One region of the Arthrobacter sp. TJ-238 genome, then DNA from elsewhere that is predicted to be linked to it. Evidence: predicted binding sites of a transcription regulator. Region 1 holds the regulator's gene; each other region holds the start of a gene.

Region 1 (5,796 bases):
ATCGTGTTCAACAAGGCAGATGCCGCCGACCCGTTCGTCATCGAGCGGCTGCGGCAGCGCGAGCCGCGCTCCGTCGTCGTCTCCGCCCGCACGGGTGCCGGGCTCACCGAGCTCCGGCAGCTCATCAGCACGAACATCCCCCGTCCCGGGGTCAAGATGGACCTGCTGGTGCCCTACGAGCAGGGACAGGTCCTCAGCCGGCTGCACGAGGAGGACGTCGAGATCCTCGGTCTCGAGCACGTCGACGAGGGCACACGCCTCGAGGTCATGGTCCGCGAGGGCCTGGCCGCCGACCTGGAGCCGTATCTGCGGCATGAGTGACAGCACGCCGTCCGGCGCCGCCGTCGTGGCGCCGGACCCGGCGCGCCACACCGCCGAGGCCCGGCAGGCACTCGAGCTGCTCGACGCCGCCGTAGGGGCCATGGGCGGTGAGATGCGCGCCGGCCAGCACGAGATGGTGCGGCAGGTCAGCGAAGCCATCCGCTCCGGCGACCACCTGCTCGTGCAGGCGGGCACCGGCACGGGCAAGTCGCTCGCCTACCTCGTACCGCTCATCGCCCACGCCATGGACAGCGACCGCCCGTCGGTGGTCTCCACGGCGACGCTCGCCCTGCAGGCTCAGATCGTGGGCCGGGACCTGCCGCGCCTGCTCGACGCCGTGCGGCCCGCTCTCGCACGCCCCGTCGACGTCGCGCTGCTCAAGGGCCGCTCGAACTACGTCTGCCTCCACAAGACCGGCGGCGGCTTCCCCGAGGAGGACGCCCCGGATGCCCTCTTCAGCCTCGGGGAGGACGCGACACCGCACCCGGCTCCCGCGCTCGGTGGCGGCGGTCCATCCTCCGCCCTCGGCCGCGAGGTGGTCAGGCTCCGCGAATGGGCGGACGAGACCTCCACCGGCGACCGCGACGACCTCGTGCCCGGCGTCAGCGACCGCGCGTGGCGCCAGGTATCCGTGTCCAGCATGGAGTGCGTCGGCGCCGCCCGCTGTCCCGTGGCGCAGGAGTGCTTCAGCGAGAAGGCGCGCGCCGCGGCCGCCGATGCCGACATCATCATCACCAACCACGCCATGCTCGCCATCAGTGCGTTCGAGGGGCTCGCCGTGCTGCCCGAGTACGACGTCGTCGTGATCGACGAAGCCCACGAGCTGCACGACCGCGTCACCGGGGCAGTGTCCGGGCAGCTCTCCGCCTCGATGGTGGGCGCAGCCTCCACGGCTCTGCGCCGCCACGCCTCGATCGGCACCGCCGGCCTCGACACCGCAGCGTCCGCCTTCGAGGCTGCGTCGGAGCTCGTCCCCTCCGGGCTCCTGCCCGGCGGCCTGCCGGAGGACCTCGAGCAGTCGCTGGAGCAGGTCCGTGACGCCGCGCGGGCCGCGCTGTCCGACACGAAGACCGACGGCAAGTCGGAGGCCGACGCCGACGGCGGGCGGCAGGTGGCCCGCTCGCGCGCCACCCTGGTCTTCGACCTCGCGGAGCGGATCCTCTCGGCCGCCGCCGCCGGAGAGGTGGTCTGGGCGTCCCGCCCCAGCACATTCACGCCCGGCTCCGGCTACGCCCAGCCGGACGAGGCCGCGCCGGCCACGCTCAACGTCGCGCCGCTGTCCGTCGCGGCACGCCTGCGGGAGGGCCTGTTCGAGGACCACACCGTGATCCTCACCTCCGCGACGCTCGCCATCGGCGCCGAGTTCGGTCCGGTCGCGGGATCGCTGGGCCTGAGCGGACCGGGCGCGCCCGCGTGGACCGGTATCGACGTCGGCAGCCCGTTCGACTACCCCCGGCAGGGCGTGCTGTACGTGGCGAAGGACCTGCCGAAACCGGAGCGGGGTACCTCCGATGCGCAGCTGAAGGAGCTGCTGGCGCTCCTGAAGGCCTCCCGCGGGGGTGCGCTCGGGCTGTTCTCCTCCCGGCGGGCCGCCGAGGAGGCAGCGGAGGCCCTGCGCCCGCAGGTCGACTTCGAGATCCTCTGCCAGGGCGAGTCCTCGCTCAGCGGCCTCGTGGACAGGTTCGCCGCCGAACCGGATACCTGTCTGTTCGGCACGATGTCACTGTGGCAGGGCGTGGACGTGCCCGGTGCCTCGTGCCGCCTCGTGGTGATCGACCGCATCCCCTTCCCGCGACCCGACGATCCCCTGATGACCGCGCGCACGCGGGCGGTCGCACGGAACGGCGGCAACGGCTTCATGAGCGTCTCCGCCACCCATGCCGCGGTGCGACTGGCGCAGGGGGCGGGCCGGCTCATCCGCTCGGCGGGGGACCGGGGTGTCGTCGCCGTGCTCGACAGCCGCCTTGCCACGGCCCGCTACGGCGGTTTCCTCCGCGCCGCGCTGCCGCCGTTCTGGGCGACGACCGACAGGGCCACGGTCACCGGGATCCTCGAACGGCTCTCCGCCCGCTGACACGCCTGCCCCGGGGTACGCGAAGGGCGCCGCAGTCCGGGACTGCGGCGCCCTCCGGGGAAGCGGGCCGCTAGAGCGCGCGCATCACCGAGACGACCTTGCCCATGATGCTGGCGTGGTCGCCGAGGATGGGCTCGTAGCGCGTGTTCTGAGGCAGGAGCCAGGTGTGGCCGTCACGCTGGCGGAAGGTCTTCACGGTGGCTTCGTCGTCGAGCAGGGCCGCGACGATGTCGCCGTTCTGTGCGCTCTGCTGCTTGCGGACCACCACCCAGTCGCCGTCGCAGATCGCGGCGTCGACCATCGAGTCGCCGGAGACCCGGAGCATGAAGAGCTCGCCGTGGCCCACGAGCTGCCGGGGGAGGGGCATGACGTCCTCCACCACCTGGTCCGCGAGGATGGGACCGCCCGCTGCGATGCGGCCCACGAGCGGTACCAGTGCCGTGTCCACCGCGACGCGGTGCTCACCGGAGGACTTCCGCTCCGGTGCTCCGTCCGTGCCCGCCGGCGCCTCCGGAGGCAGTGTGAGCGGCAGCAGGACCTCCATGGCGCGGGGGCGCTTGGGATCGCGCCGGAGATAGCCGAGCCGCTCCAGCTGTGACAGCTGGTGCGTCACGCTCGAGAGGCTCGCGAGGCCCACCGTGTCGCCGATCTCACGCATCGACGGCGGGTACCCCTTGTCCGCGATCGAACGCTGGATGGTCTCGAGGATCGTCAGCTGGCGCGCCGTCAGCCCCTTGGACACCGAACGGCCGCGGGGACGGCCGCGACCGGCCGAGATGGGAACGGCGTCCGCCGGCACCTCGGCCGTGTTCGATTCCGGCCGGTCCGTCCGTGTTGGTTCCGCCACTGTTGCGCCTTTCGCCCTGGACTGGAGATCCCGTTGTGCCCGCCTGCCGCCCCCCGCCTGCGCGGGAAGCGGTTCTGTCAGTGGCGGGTGATTGCCTGAGGTATGTCGACGCCGTGCCTGCCGCTCTGTAGCAGCCGGTGCCGTCGATGCCCTGCCCTGTTCACGCTAGGGCAGACGGTGGGGCTTTTCAAACATATGTTCGAGCGAGTCTCGACAACGGTCGTCGGTCAGTGCTAGAAATAGGCTCAGATAAATTAGAACACGCGTTCGAAACAGGAGTCCAGCCCTGATCGGCTATTCGAAGGGAAAGAGGCTAGGCAATGGCTGAAGCACCCGCACTGCACGGCAGCACGGCGCTATGGGCGCTGACCCCCACCCGCGGCGAGGGACGCCTGCGTCTCGTCCGCCCGACGACACCGGAGCGCACCGCGACGGCCCGTCCGCGCGTACCCCGACCATCCCGCACGGCGACAGCACCCTCGATCTCCGCCCACGCCTTCCTGCAGCCCCGGACCGCCCTGCAGCCTCCTGCATCCACGCAGCCCCGTACCTCCACGCAGCCCCGTACCTCCACGCAGCGGAGTGCGGAGCGCCCCCTGACGCTGACGCGGCGCGGTCGGTTCGTCCTGGTCGGCCTGCCGATCGCGCTCGGCGTGGCGGCGCTCATCCTCCTCGGCGCCTTCCTCACCTCGCAGGCGCAGGCCGGGGAGTCGCTGCCCGCGCCGTCGTCGACCGTCGAGGTGAGCGTCGCGGCGGGGGAGTCCCTCTGGGACCTCGCCGTCCGGTACGCACCGGAGCGCGATCCCCGCGACGTCGTCGCGGAGATGGTCGAGCTCAACGACCTCCGCGGCTCCGTCGTCCAGGCCGGGCAGACAGTCGCGATCCCCGCGGCGGGCTAGGCACGCGGCACCCGGCGGTGGCAATCGTCGTCATCCGGTGCCGTCCGTTCGCCGCTGCAGCCGGCATCGCTTAAACTCGTGAGGTGCCCTCCTCCGTCGACGCCCTCGCAAACCTCCCGCTGCGTGACGACCTCGTGGGGCTGCACCCCTACGGCGCCCCCCAGCTGGACGTCCCGATCCTCCTGAACGTCAACGAGAACACGCACGGCGTCCCCGACGACGTGCACGCGGCCATCGTGGAGGCCGTCGCCCGGGCCACGCAGGGGCTGAACCGCTACCCGGACCGCGAATTCACCGAACTCCGGAAGAACCTCGCCGACTACCTCGGCCACGGCCTCACCCCCGACCAGCTCTGGGCGGCCAACGGCTCCAACGAGGTCCTGCAGCAGGTCCTCCAGGCCTTCGGCGGACCGGGGCGGACGGCGATCGGATTCCCGCCCACCTATTCCATGTACCCGCTGCTGGCCAGCGGCACGGGCACGCGCTACGTCACGGCGGAGCGCGGGGCCGCCTACGCCATGACGCCCGAGGCCACGGCCCGGGCGGTCCGCGAGTCCGGCGCGAACATCGTCTTCCTGTGCTCGCCGAACAACCCCACCGGCACGGCCCTGGGTCTCGACGTCATCGAGGCCGCCTACGACGCCGGCGAGGCCGCCCGCGCCATCATCATCGTCGACGAGGCGTACGGGGAGTTCGCGCAGCAGGGCACGCCGAGCGCGCTCACGCTGCTGCCCGGGCGCCCGCGGCTGCTCGTGTCCCGCACCATGAGCAAGGCCTTCGCCCTCGCCGGAGCCAGGATCGGCTACCTCGCGGCCGCGCCCGAGATCACCGACGCCCTGCGGCTGGTGCGCCTGCCGTACCACCTGTCCGCCATCACGCAGGCCGCGGCCAACGCCGCGCTCACGCACGCGGACACGCTGCTGTCCAACGTCGAGGCGATCAAGGTGCAGCGCGACCGCATCGTGAGGGAACTGGAGGGGCTCGGCCTGTCGCCGGCACCGTCGGATGCGAACTTCGTGTTCTTCTCCGGCCTCGATGATCCGCATCGCGTCTGGGAGGGACTGCTGGAGGCCGGGGTCCTCATCCGCGACGTCGGCATCCCCGGGTCACTGCGGGTCACAGCGGGAACAGAACACGAGACCACGGTGTTCCTCTCGGCGTTGACGAAGCTGCTCTAGCCCGCTCCAGCCCGCATGGAGCATCGTCCCGCACGCGAGTCTCCTAGACTTGGGGGCGGTCCCGCACCTCACCGTGCATCGTCCCCAGCCACCGCCGAACCCCGATCGGCGCCGGATGCCCGGCACCGCACAGAAGGAATGCAATGACAGTTGATGCCGCCCGCGGCCGCACGGCCCGGATCGAACGCGTCACGAGCGAGTCCAGCGTCGTCGTCGAGCTCGACCTCGACGGCACCGGGGTGTCCTCGATCGACACCACGGTGCCCTTCTACGACCACATGCTCACCGCCCTGTCGAAGCACTCGCTCATCGACCTCGCCATCACGTCCTCCGGGGACACGCACATCGACGTCCACCACACGGTCGAGGACACCGCGATCGCCATCGGGGAGGCGCTCCGCATCGCCCTCGGCACGAAGGCCGGCATCCGCCGCTTCGGCGAGGCCACGGTCCCGCTGGACGAAGCCCTCGCGAACG
Region 2 (5,796 bases), on a different contig from region 1:
CTGTCGGCGGGGCGTCGACATTCCCGCGCCAGGCGCCGGTCTCCCCACCGCTCTTCTCGATGAACTGCTTGAACCTCTTGAGGTCGCCCTTCACCTGGGCGGAGTCGGCGTTCACCACGGCGCCGATCTTCTCCGTGAAGGTCTCGGGGTGCCAGTCGATCTGCACCATGAGCCGCGTCGTGTTCGCGTCCAGGCGGTGGAAGGTCACCACGCCGGCGTGGGACTCGCCGTCGGTGCTCTTCCAGGCCACGCGCTCGTCCGGGTGCTGCTCGGTGATCTCGGCGTCGAACTCGCGCCGGACCCCGCCGATGCTCGTCACCCAATGTGTCCGTGTGTCCGAGGTCTGCGTGATGGACTCGACCCCTCCCATGAACTGGGGGAAGCTCTCGAACTGGGTCCACTGGTTGTACGCCGTGCTGACCGGTACTGCTACGTCGATAGATTCCTGCACTGAAGCCAAAAGGTTCCTCCTCGTAGAGACTCCGGCGCCGTCGCTGCCCCTGTACAGGGGCCGAGCACGGCTGACCATAAGTCCCCTTAGCGTAGGCAGATCGGTTGGAATTGACCAACGCGCAGGTCTAGGGTGAAAGGAGTCCACACGGCGGGAATCGGCGTGTCCGGAACCCGCCCGGAGCAGGAAATCTAGCACTGGAGGATTCATGAAGGCTTCACCCACCCTCACGGACAACATGCAAGCCGTCCTGGTCGACCTCATCGAACTGCACCTGCAGGGCAAGCAGGCCCACTGGAACGTGGTCGGCAAGAACTTCCGCGACCTCCACCTGCAGCTGGACGAGATCATCGACGACGCCCGTGCCTTCGCCGACGAGATGGCGGAGCGCATGCGCGCCCTGCACGCCGTGCCCGACGGCCGCAGCGTCGCCGTCGCCGAGGGCACCAAGATCCAGCCGTTCCCGGCCGGGCTCGTCTCCACCAAGGACACCGTGGGCCTCGTGGTCAACATGCTGAACGCCACCGTGAACACCATGCGCGACGTCCACGACCAGATCGACGAGGAGGACCCCACGACGGCGGACCTGCTGCACGGATTCATCGCGAAGCTCGAGCAGTACGCCTGGATGGTCGACGCCGAGAACATGGAGCCGACCGCCGAGGTCGTCACGCCCGTCGGCACGGAGAACGCGACCGTCTGACGCACGGCATCCTTCGTCTGATAGGAAGGGAGGCACCGACTGGTGCCTCCCTTCCCGCGTCCGGGGTGGGGTTCCCGCGCCCGTCCCGCCACCAGAGAAGGACACCGCACATGGAAGCACGTCCCTGCCACGTGGTCGTCATGGGGATCTCCGGATCGGGCAAGACGACCATCGCCACGCGCCTCGCCGAGCAGCTCGACTGGACCTTCGCCGAGGCCGACGAATTCCACCCGACAGCCAACATCGCGAAGATGAGCTCCGGGACGCCGCTCACCGACGAGGACCGCTGGCCATGGCTGGGCTCCCTGCGGGACTGGATGACCGCCCAGGCCCGTGCGGGCCGCAGCACCGTGGTGACCTGCTCGGCCCTGCGGCGCTCCTACCGGGACATCCTCCTGCAGGCCGAGGGCAGCGTCAGGTTCGTGCACCTGCTCGGCGACACCGGCCTGATCCTCGAGCGCATGAAGACCCGCAGCGGCCATTTCATGCCGGAATCACTCCTGCCCTCCCAGGTCAGCACCCTCGAGCCCCTGCAGCCGGACGAGCAGGGCGCCCGGATCGAGAACACCGGCACGCCCGACGCCGTCACGGCCACCGTCATCGACAGGCTCGATCTCGTGTCCGGGTGCCGGTAGCCCCCCGCACCCGCCGGCAGGACCGCTAGCAGGTCCGGCGCTCCTGCGGGGAGCACCTGCGGTTGTTGCGGGAGCATGGGCCCGATGCCACGGTGGAGGGAACGAGAGGAGCATGGCAATGGACCCCGGACCAGGCGGCGCGGTCATGCAGCAGAGGTTCGACGGGAAGGTCGTCATCGTGACCGGCGCCGGCTCGGGCATCGGCGAGGCGACGGCCCGGCGCTTCGTCGCCGAGGGGGCCCGGGTGGTCCTGACGGATTCCGTCGCGGACAAGATCGACGCCGTCGTCGCGTCCCTGCCCGACGCGCAGGCGACGGCGGTGGCCGCCGATTCGGCCGACTACGGGCAGGTGGCCGTCATGGTGCAGGAGACCGTGCAGCGGTACGGCCGCCTCGATGTCCTCGTCAACAATGCGGGCACCATCACCCAGGGCACCGTCCAGGACACGACCGTCGAGGACTGGCACCGCGTCATCGACACCGACCTCTCCGGCGTGTTCTACGGGACGAAGGCGGCCCTGGAGTACCTGGTGGAGAGCAAGGGGTGCATCGTCAACGTCTCCTCCGTCTCCGGCCTGGCCGCGGACTGGCGCATGAGCGCCTACAACGCGGCCAAGGGCGGGGTCAGCAACTTCACCCGCGCGGTCGCCCTGGACCACGGCAAGGACGGCGTGCGGGTCAACGCCGTCGCCCCCGGTTTCATCTGGACGGACCTCACGAGCGATGACGGCGAGCCGCACGAGCTCTCCGACGAGTTCGCCGCGCGCATCGCGCTCGGGCGCGGCGGCCTGCCGGAGGAGGTCGCCGCCGCCATCACCTTCCTCGCGAGCGACGACGCGCGCTTCATCACCGGCGTGGTGCTCCCCGTGGACGGCGGCACGATGGCCAGCAACGGGCAGCCGGCCCAGGCCTGAGAGGTCCACGACGTCCGGTACGACCCGTCGGCCCGGCGCTGCAGCAGCGCCGCGAGCGAACGGCCCACGGTGCGGCCGGAGAAGATGCACCCACCGAGGAAGGTCCCTTCTGCACCGCCGCTTCGGCATGGGACGTCAGCGCCGCTTGCCCCGCGTGCCGGACGGGCGGGCCGGTTTCCCCTGCTGCTTCCCCTGCTGCTTCGCCGGCTGCTGTTTCCCGGCCGCGGCCTTCTTCGCTGCCGCCTTCTGCGACGCGCTCTTCTTCGGTGCCTCGCGCTGCGAGGGCTGCCGCGAGCTCTGGGCCGTCCGTCCGCGGACGATGCCGATGAACTCCTCGACGTCGTCGGACTCGTCCTCCATCCGCCAGGCGATGCCGATCGTGGTGACGGGCAGGCCGGGGACGGGCCGGTGCACGGCGTCCTTCCGCGCGTACAGGCGGGCCAGGGACATCGGCAGGACCACGACGCCGGCACCCGAGGCCGCCACCTCCACTGCCGTCCTCGGGCCACCGCACCCGACGACGTCGAGCAGGGTCTCCCCCTCGAGCTCCTCGAGCGGCACGTCCTCGTAGAGCGAGAGCTCGTTCTCCCGCGACATGACGGCCACGGGCTGTTCCTCGTAGAGGGGGATCAGGTGGAGCCCGGTGCGGTCCACGGGCAACCGCACGAAGACGACGTCGTCGGAGGCGTCCCGGAGCGCCGCCAGGGCGTCGTCGTGCTGGTGGAGCTCCAGGGGGATCTCCGGATGCCGCTCGCGCCACCGGGCCACCCACTTGCCCGGCGTGACACCCGGGACGAAGCCGACGGACAGGATTCGGGGCTGGTCGGCGGGCACCTCCTCACAGTAGCGCCTGCCCCTCCGCCGCGGACGTGGCCGTTAAGCTGGGACCATGAATCCCCCGAAGACCCCCCAGACCCTGAAGCCCGCCACCGCGGCAAAGAAACTGGGCATCTACCTGCCCGCCGCCCCCCAGGGCTTCCAGGAGACCGAGCTGACGCGTGCGGAGTTCAACGAGCTGCAGCAGACCCCGCCCGAGTGGCTCGCCGAGTTGCGCCGCACCGGCCCGCACCCACGCCCCGTCGTCGCCCAGAAGCTCGGCATCTCCATCAGCGGGCTGGCCCGCGGCGGGATCACCGACCCCCTGACGAGCGAGCAGATCACCGCCCTGCTGCAGGATCCGCCCGCCTGGCTGGTCGCCGAGAGGTCCACGCAGGCCGCGGTCCGCGCTGAGGCCGCACGGGTCAAGGAGCGCGACACCGCGCGCAAGGAGACCGACGCCTGAGGTGGATTCCTCCGGGCTGCCCAGCCGCCCGATCTCCGCGGACTGCCCGATCTCCTGGAGCTGCCGGAGGACTTCGCACGGGCGAAGGGCACACCGGCATCGGGTCCTGATTGGGCGTTCTCAATACCACAGGAGAGGCGGTTTCCTGCGCCGACACGCCGATTGACTTAATCGAACACGTATTCGAATATTAGGGAGTGACACCTCCAGCCGCCGGCCATTCCCTCGCATGGGATGAGCCTTCCCCCGACTCCGAGGACACACACCACCCGAACCCCGCCGACCGCCGGGGAGCGTCCACGGCGGATGTCACCCTCGGCCTCCAGGCCCGCATCAACAGCATGCAGGCCCGCAAGCTCGATTCCCGCCTACTGCCCACGGTCCCTGCCCTCGCGCGGATCCTGCCCGGCGGGGGCCTCCAGTCCGGCGGCTCCTACACCGTCCGGAACTCGACCTTCCTCGCCATGGCCCTGCTCGCCGGTCCTTCCGCGACCGGCGCGTGGTGCAGCGTGGTCGGTATGCCGGACTTCAGCGTGGAGGCGGCGCAGGGTTTCGGGATCAACCTCGAACGCCTCATCCTGGTCCCCGATCCCGGGCCTCAGTGGCTCACGGTCACGGCGGCACTCGTGGACGTCGTCTCGATCGTCCTGACCCGCTCACCGGAACACCTCGCCCCCACCGAATGGGCCCGCCTCAGGGCGAGGCTGCGCCAGCGCGGCTCGGCCCTGATCACCCTCGGCAACTGGAAGCAGAGCGACTCCACGATCGGCGTGGCCGAGAGCGCGTGGGAGGGGCTCGGCGCGGGAACGGGCCACCTCCGGGCGCGCTCCATGAAGATCACCGCCACCCAGCCCTCGGGGCGGCTCCGCCACGCCTATGTGGGACTCGCCGACCTGCAGGGGACCCCTGCGGGCACCACGTTCCCGGGCACCACGCACCAGCATCTGCAGCACGACGCCCCGAACGCGGCCGGGGCGGCCGGGACCCTGTTCGAGCCCCGGCTCATGAAATCCTCATGACGTCCCCGCCGGCCACGCCCACGGAGCCCGCGGAACCCACGGAGCCCGTTCCTGCCACCCGGACCATGGTGCTCTGGTGCCCCGACTGGCCCATCACGGCGGCGCTGCGCGAGCACGCGCTGCCCGCCGAGACTCCGCTCGTCCTCGTGGACCGCGGGGAGGTCTTCGCGTCCTCCCCGGCGGCCCGGGAGGACGGCGTGAAGCGCGGGCTGCGTATCCGCGAGGCCCAGGCCCGCTGCACAGGGCTCATGGCCCTCCCGTACGACCCGTCGCTCGACGAGCGCACCTTCGAGCCCGTGACCGCGGCCGTGGAGGCCATCCTGCCCGGCGTGCAGGTACTCCGCCCGGGACTGTGCGCCATCAGGGTCAAGGGCCCTGCACGCTACTACGGGAGCGAGCGCAACGCCGCAGCCGTGGTCCAGCAGACGCTGGCCGCCATCGGCCTCACCGACGTGCGGATCGGCATCGCGGACGGGCCGTTCGCCGCCGAGCAGGCGGCCCGGGCCACCGACCAGCTGGACGACGACGTCGAGCAGCTGGTCGTCATCCCGCCGGGCGGCTCGCCCTGGTTCCTCGGCAGCTACCCCCTGGAGGTCCTCGAGCAGCCCGGACTCGCCGTACTGCTCAAACGCCTCGGCATCCGCTCCCTCGGCGACTTCGCGGCGCTCAAGGCCTCCGATGTCCGCAACCGCTTCGGCATCGAGGGGGCCATCGCCCACCGCCAGGCCAGCGGACTCGACCACCGGAGCGTGGTGGCCCGGACACCCCCGCCCCACCTCGACACCATCGCCGA
Region 3 (5,796 bases), on a different contig from region 1:
GTCCTCCTGCTCCATGGTGACGTCCAGTCCCAGGGTGTCCCGGTAGAACGCGAGGGCCCTGCCCATGTCCTCGACCGGCACCCAGACTGTCGCTACTCCGTTGGCCATGACGCTCCTTCCGCGGACCCTGTGCGGGCCCGATGGTGTGGCGGGCCCCGGCCGGGGTCCGTCCCTTCGAACGCTACCGCCAGCACTCCGGGGTGGGTCGGGGCGCCGTCGCCCCTTGACGCGCACGGCGGGGCCCTGTCCCTCACGGAAGGACGCCGAGGATGCCGGACGCGCCGGCACGCCTCCCTCCCGGCACCCGTGGTCCTGCCGGTGGTCCTAGCGGGGCCGGGCGCCCGCGTGCTGCCGCGCCAGGTCGGCCAGGGAGTCGTCCAGGCCGGCGTCGTCGAAGGCCCCGAATCTGCGTTCCGCGGCGGTGCGCAGGAGGAAGTCGGCGATCGCCGGATTCTTCGGCAGCAGCGACCCGTGCAGGTAGCTCGCCACGATGTTCCGGTACCGCGCCCCCTCGTGCTTCTCGTGCGCGTTGTTGCCCGCGCCCTTCACCACCGTCGCCAGCGGCTTCAGCCCGTCGCCGAGGAAGGTCTGGCCGCTGTGGTTCTCGTAGCCGTGGACCTCACCGAACTCCTCGCTGGTGGCCACGACATTGCCGATCAGGCGTTCCGTCCCGCCGCGCGTCTCGAGGTCCAGTACGCCGATCCCCGGGATCACGGTGCCGTCATGCGTGTGGAAGACGTTGCCGAACAGCTGGTACAGGCCGCAGATGAGCAGCATGGGCGTGCCGTCCTCCGCCAGGTCGCGGAGCCTCGGGGCGATGGCCTGCAGGTCGTCCTGGATGACCACCTGACCGCTGTCCTGGCCACCGCCACCGATGATGATGTCGACGTCGTCCGGGAACGCGTCGCCAGCGTTGTGCTCGAGGATCTCCGCGCCGTAGCCGCGCCATGCGAGGCGGCGCTTGAGGACGAGCACGTTGCCGTAGTCGCCGTAGATGTTCATCTCCCGCGGGTACAGCTGCAGGATGCGCAGGGTCCCCTTCGAGGGGTCGGCGGGTGCCTCGCTCAGGGCGCCGGCGGAGGGGGCGTCGCTCATCAGGAGACAACCTCGACCTTCGTGATCTTGGAGAGCTCGCGGCGGACCGCGAGCATGGCCGTGTACGTGCAGAAGATCCGCTTGGGCCGGCCCTCGGACCCCCGGACGAACTGCTTCAGTGCCTCGGTGATGTCCGGCTCGACGGCGCCCACCCGGACGTCGTCGTACTTCAGCCGCAGCGCCATGTCGTAGGCGCGGACGCCGCTCACCATCTCCACACCGCCGAGGCCGAGCGAGTCGAAGTCGACGTCCCACAGCCAGGACATGTCGCGGCCGTCGGCGTAGTTGTCGTTGATCGCGATCATCGTCGCGCAGCCCGCGGGGTCGAAGGACTTCAGGCCGAGCCGGAAGCCGCTGGGGTTCTTGACGAGCACCAGCTCGAGCGCCTGGCCGTCGACCACGAGGCTCTCGCCGCGCCCGAAGGCGGGCTCCACGGCGGCCAGCGAGGAGAAGAGCCGCGCGGTGTCCGCCGCGCCGCCGAGGACGGCGCGCGCCGCCGCGAGAGCGGCCGCGGCGTTGAAGATGTTGTAGACGCCGCGCAGCCGCAGCTCGGTGTGCGTCGTGGTGCCGTCCACCTCGAAGGAAGCCGCGTTGCCGTCCACCGAGCGGAGGACGACGTCGGCCGCCAGCGCGGAGGCGGGCGCCGTACCTGCGGCGCCGCGCAGCTCGTCGTCGTTCGGGAAGGTGCTCCGCAGCGAGGCGTCGAGGCCGAAGTAGCTCACCTGCGTGGTCGGGAGGGAGGCGGCGAGGCCCGCCACGCGGGGGTCCTCCCGGTTCAGCACGACCGTCTCCGTGGTCGCCAGCGCGATGCGCTCGAGCAGGCGCGTGGTCGCGTCGATCTCGCCGAAGCGGTCCAGCTGGTCGCGGAGCACGTTCAGGAGGAGCGAGTACCGCGGCGGGACGAGCTTCACGAAGTGCACGGCATGCGCCTCGTCCAGCTCGAGGACGGCGACGTCGGCGTCGAGGCGGCCGCGCCAGTCGACGTCGCCGAGGAGGGCCGCCGCCACGCCGCGCGTGAAGTTGCTGCCGGTGCGGTTGGTGAACACCTTCAGGCCCTGACCCTCGAGCAGTTCCACGACCATCTTGGTGGTGGTGGTCTTGCCGTTCGTCCCGCTGACCACGACCACGCCGTGCGGGAGGGTGGACAGGGCGCGGCCCATGAAGCGAGGGTCGAGGCGCTCGACCACGAGGCCGGGAAGTGCGGAGCCGCCGCCGCGCAGGCGGGAGGCGATGCGCACGGCCTTGCCCACGAGGACTGGAAGGGGATTCATGCCTACAAATTATCGCAGGCGTGCGCGTCCTCCCGGGACGCGGCGGCGAGGCGCTGCTCACGCCGGTCCGCCCGGGCACCGCCGCACGGGCGGGAACGGCCTAGAATCGGGGGATGACCTCCCCGTTCTCGTCGGTGTCCCCACGCACGCCCGGTGTCCCGGAGGCAGCCGGTCCTGCCGCCCGGGCACCGGTACCCGCGCCGGCGGATCGCGGCGTCGTCGTCGGTGTGCTCGCGGTGCAGGGCGACGTGCGCGAGCACGTCGCGACCATCGAGTCCCTCGGCGGCCGCGCCGTGCCCGTGCGGCGGGCGTCGGAGCTCGCCGCGATCGACGGCCTGATCCTCCCCGGCGGCGAATCCACCACGATGGACAAGCTGACGCGCACCTTCGGCCTGGCCGGACCCCTGCGTGAGCTGATCGCCGGCGGGCTGCCCGTCTACGGATCGTGCGCCGGCATGATCCTGCTCTCCGACGTGATCGCCGATCCGTCGACCGACCGGGACGGCAACCCCCAGCAGACCCTCGGCGGGCTCGACATGGTGGTGCGGCGCAATGCCTTCGGCCGCCAGCGCGAATCCTTCGAGACCGACCTCCCCTTCGCCGGCCTCGCGACGACCGGGCCGGTCGCCGCGGAGGAACCCGTGCGCGCCGTGTTCATCCGCGCACCGTGGGTGGAGAAGGTGGGAGCCGACGTCGAGGTGCTGGCCCAGGTGCCGGCCGCCGAGACGCCGCAGGCGGGCCCCGCCGCCGGCGTCCCCGGCCGCGATCCACAGGGTACCGGTGCATCCGGAGCCGACTTGGAGCCGGTCGGTAGAATCGTCGCAGTGCGTTCAGGGAACCTGCTGGCCACGAGTTTCCACCCGGAAGTCACCGGGGAGCGGCGGGTCCACGAACTCTTTATCCGGATGATCAGAGGAGAAGCGTAAGCATGTCGGGGCACTCCAAATGGGCAACAACCAAGCACAAGAAAGCTGCGATCGACGCCAAGCGCGCGAAGTCCTTCGCCAAGCTGATCAAGAACATCGAGGTCGCCGCGCGGGCCGGCGGCGCCGACGTCGCGGGTAACCCCGGCCTCGAACTGGCCGTCTCCAAGGCCAAGAAGACCTCCGTGCCCATCGACAACATCAACCGCGCGGTGAAGCGCGGAGCGGGCCTGCTCGGCGAGGCCGTCGACTACCAGACGATCATGTACGAGGCGCGCGGCCCCCAGGGCTCGGCCCTGCTGATCGAGTGCCTGACGGACAACAAGAACCGTGCCGCCTCCGAGGTGCGCCTCGGCATCTCCCGCAACGGCGGCACGATCGCCGACCCGGGTTCCGTGGCGTACCTGTTCGCGCGGAAGGGCGTCGTGACGCTGCCGAAGAACGGCCTCACCGAGGACGAACTGCTGATGTCCGTCCTCGACGCCGGCGCGGACGAGGTGAAGGAATCGACCGAGTCGTTCGAGATCGTCTCCGAGCCGCAGGACCTGCGGGCCGTGGTCGCCGCGCTCGACGAGAGCAGCATCGAGTACGAGACCGACGACGTCGAGTTCGTCCCGTCCATGCAGGTGGACCTCGACGCGGACGGTGCGCGGAAGTTCCTGAAGCTCGTGGACGCGCTGGAGGAGCTCGACGACGTCCAGAACGTCTACTCCAACGCGCACCTCCCGGACGACGTCCTGGCGGAGCTCGAGAACGACGACTGACATCGCGCCGCTGCACATCCCGGGGCGCCCGGCACGGCTAGCGCCATGACCTACCGCGTCATGGGCGTCGATCCCGGCCTCACGCGGTGCGGGCTCGCCGTCGTCGACATCGAACCGAACCGCCGCTCCACGCTCGTCGCCGTCGGCGTCGTGGGGACCGAGGCCGGCAGGAGCCTCGACGAGCGGCTGCTGGTCATCTCCGAGGCCGTGGACTCGTGGCTGGACCTGCACCAGCCCCAGGTCCTCGCCGTCGAACGCGTCTTCAGCCAGCTCAACGTCAGCACCGTCATGGGCACGGCGCAGGCGTCCGGCGTCGTGATCGTGTCCGCGGCGCGGCGCGGCATCCCGGTGGCCCTGCATACGCCCACCGAGGTGAAGGCCGCCGTCACCGGCAACGGCCAGGCGGACAAGGTCGCGGTCACCAAGATGGTGACGAAGATCCTCCGGCTCGAGACCGCCCCCCGTCCGGCCGACGCCGCCGACGCCCTGGCCCTCGCCATCACGCACGCCTGGCGCAGGGGAGTGGGTGTCCAGGGTGCGGCTGCGTCGGCTGCGGGGGGATCCATCACCCCCGCGCAGCGCATCTGGGCCGAGGCGGAGGCGCGGGCCCGACGGCGGTAGCGCCGACGTCGGGACCTGTCCGAGGCCGTCCGCGCACATTCCCCGTGTGGCGACTCGATCGAACGGCGCCACGCCGGTACCGTTAGACATTAGAACGTATGTTCGACGCCGGGCGACCGCCCGGCCGACCCCTCAGCATCTGCCCTGGAGCACCTCATGATCAGTTCCCTGCGCGGGACAGTGACCCACGTGGGCCTGCACTCCGCCGTCCTCGACGTCAACGGCTTCGGCATGCAGGTCCAGGCGACGCCGCAGACGCTCGCCGGGCTGCGCGTGGGGGAGCAGGCGTCCATCGCCACCGCGATGATCGTGCGTGAGGACTCCATGACGCTCTTCGGGTTCGAGGACGCCGACCAGCGCGAGGTCTTCGAGACACTCCTGGCCGTCAGCGGCGTCGGCCCCCGCCTCGCCCTCGCCGTCCTCGCCGTGCACGCACCGGACGCCATCCGGATCGCGGCGTCGTCGGGCGACGACAAGGCCTTCAGCAAGGTACCGGGCATCGGCCCGAAGGGCGCACGGCGCATCGTGCTCGAACTCGCCGGGAAGCTCGTGCCCCTGGAGGCGAAGCCCGGCGTGCCGGCCCGGACCTGGCAGGGGCAGGTCCTCACCGCCATGATGGGCCTCGGCTGGTCCGAGAAGGACGCCGGCGCGGCGATCGACGCCGCCGTCGCCGAGGCACCCGAGGTGGCAGCGACCGGTGACGTGGGCCAGATCCTGAAGCTCACGCTGCGCAGGCTCGGCCAGGACGGCGCACGGAGCTCGGCCCGGACGAGGGTGGGATCATGACGGACAAGCAGCCCGAGGACGCGCCGCTCGTCGCCCCGGCCGCGGATCCCGAGGACCGCGCCGTCGAGGCGGCGCTCCGCCCCAAGAACCTCGACGACTTCGTGGGGCAGAAGCGGGTGCGCCGCCAGCTCTCGCTCGTCCTCGAGGCCTCCCGCCTGCGCGGCCGCAGCGCCGACCACGTGCTGCTCTCCGGGCCGCCCGGGCTGGGCAAGACGACGCTCGCCATGATCATCGCGGCGGAGATGAACGCCCCGCTCCGCATCACCTCGGGGCCGGCGATCCAGCACGCGGGCGACCTCGCGGCGATCCTCTCCTCCCTGACAGAGGGCGAGGTGC

The links. The regulator LexA, encoded in region 1, represses DNA repair genes until DNA is damaged. The targets are predictions, from matches to a motif close to TCGAACANNTGTTCGA.
Region 2: imuA' (DnaE2-dependent mutagenesis accessory factor ImuA') is a predicted target of LexA. The motif match lies at 4,156-4,171, and genes of this name have one in related genera.
Region 3: ruvA (Holliday junction branch migration protein RuvA) is a predicted target of LexA. The motif match lies at 4,765-4,780, and genes of this name have one in related genera.

The regions. Positions count from the first base shown of each region.
Region 1 covers NZ_JBZCNH010000007.1:37,078-42,873, reverse strand. The annotation lists gene hflX (GTPase HflX) at 1-321, shown strand, start outside; gene AC4D2O_RS15260 (ATP-dependent DNA helicase) at 314-2,395, shown strand; gene lexA (transcriptional repressor LexA) at 2,466-3,173, opposite strand; gene AC4D2O_RS15250 (LysM peptidoglycan-binding domain-containing protein) at 3,563-4,141, shown strand; gene AC4D2O_RS15245 (histidinol-phosphate transaminase) at 4,225-5,319, shown strand; gene hisB (imidazoleglycerol-phosphate dehydratase HisB) at 5,463-5,796, shown strand, end outside.
Region 2 covers NZ_JBZCNH010000001.1:507,894-513,689, forward strand. The annotation lists gene AC4D2O_RS02450 (SRPBCC family protein) at 1-451, opposite strand, end outside; gene AC4D2O_RS02455 (Dps family protein) at 660-1,154, shown strand; gene AC4D2O_RS02460 (gluconokinase) at 1,265-1,789, shown strand; gene budC (meso-2,3-butanediol dehydrogenase) at 1,908-2,702, shown strand; gene AC4D2O_RS02470 (LysR substrate-binding domain-containing protein) at 2,838-3,536, opposite strand; gene AC4D2O_RS02475 (DUF5997 family protein) at 3,592-3,984, shown strand; gene imuA' (DnaE2-dependent mutagenesis accessory factor ImuA') at 4,182-5,003, shown strand; gene AC4D2O_RS02485 (DNA polymerase Y family protein) at 5,000-5,796, shown strand, end outside.
Region 3 covers NZ_JBZCNH010000003.1:258,162-263,957, reverse strand. The annotation lists gene AC4D2O_RS07360 (VOC family protein) at 1-108, opposite strand, end outside; gene AC4D2O_RS07355 (type 1 glutamine amidotransferase) at 325-1,095, opposite strand; gene AC4D2O_RS07350 (MurT ligase domain-containing protein) at 1,095-2,366, opposite strand; gene pdxT (pyridoxal 5'-phosphate synthase glutaminase subunit PdxT) at 2,480-3,292, shown strand; gene AC4D2O_RS07340 (YebC/PmpR family DNA-binding transcriptional regulator) at 3,295-4,053, shown strand; gene ruvC (crossover junction endodeoxyribonuclease RuvC) at 4,099-4,674, shown strand; gene ruvA (Holliday junction branch migration protein RuvA) at 4,831-5,460, shown strand; gene ruvB (Holliday junction branch migration DNA helicase RuvB) at 5,457-5,796, shown strand, end outside.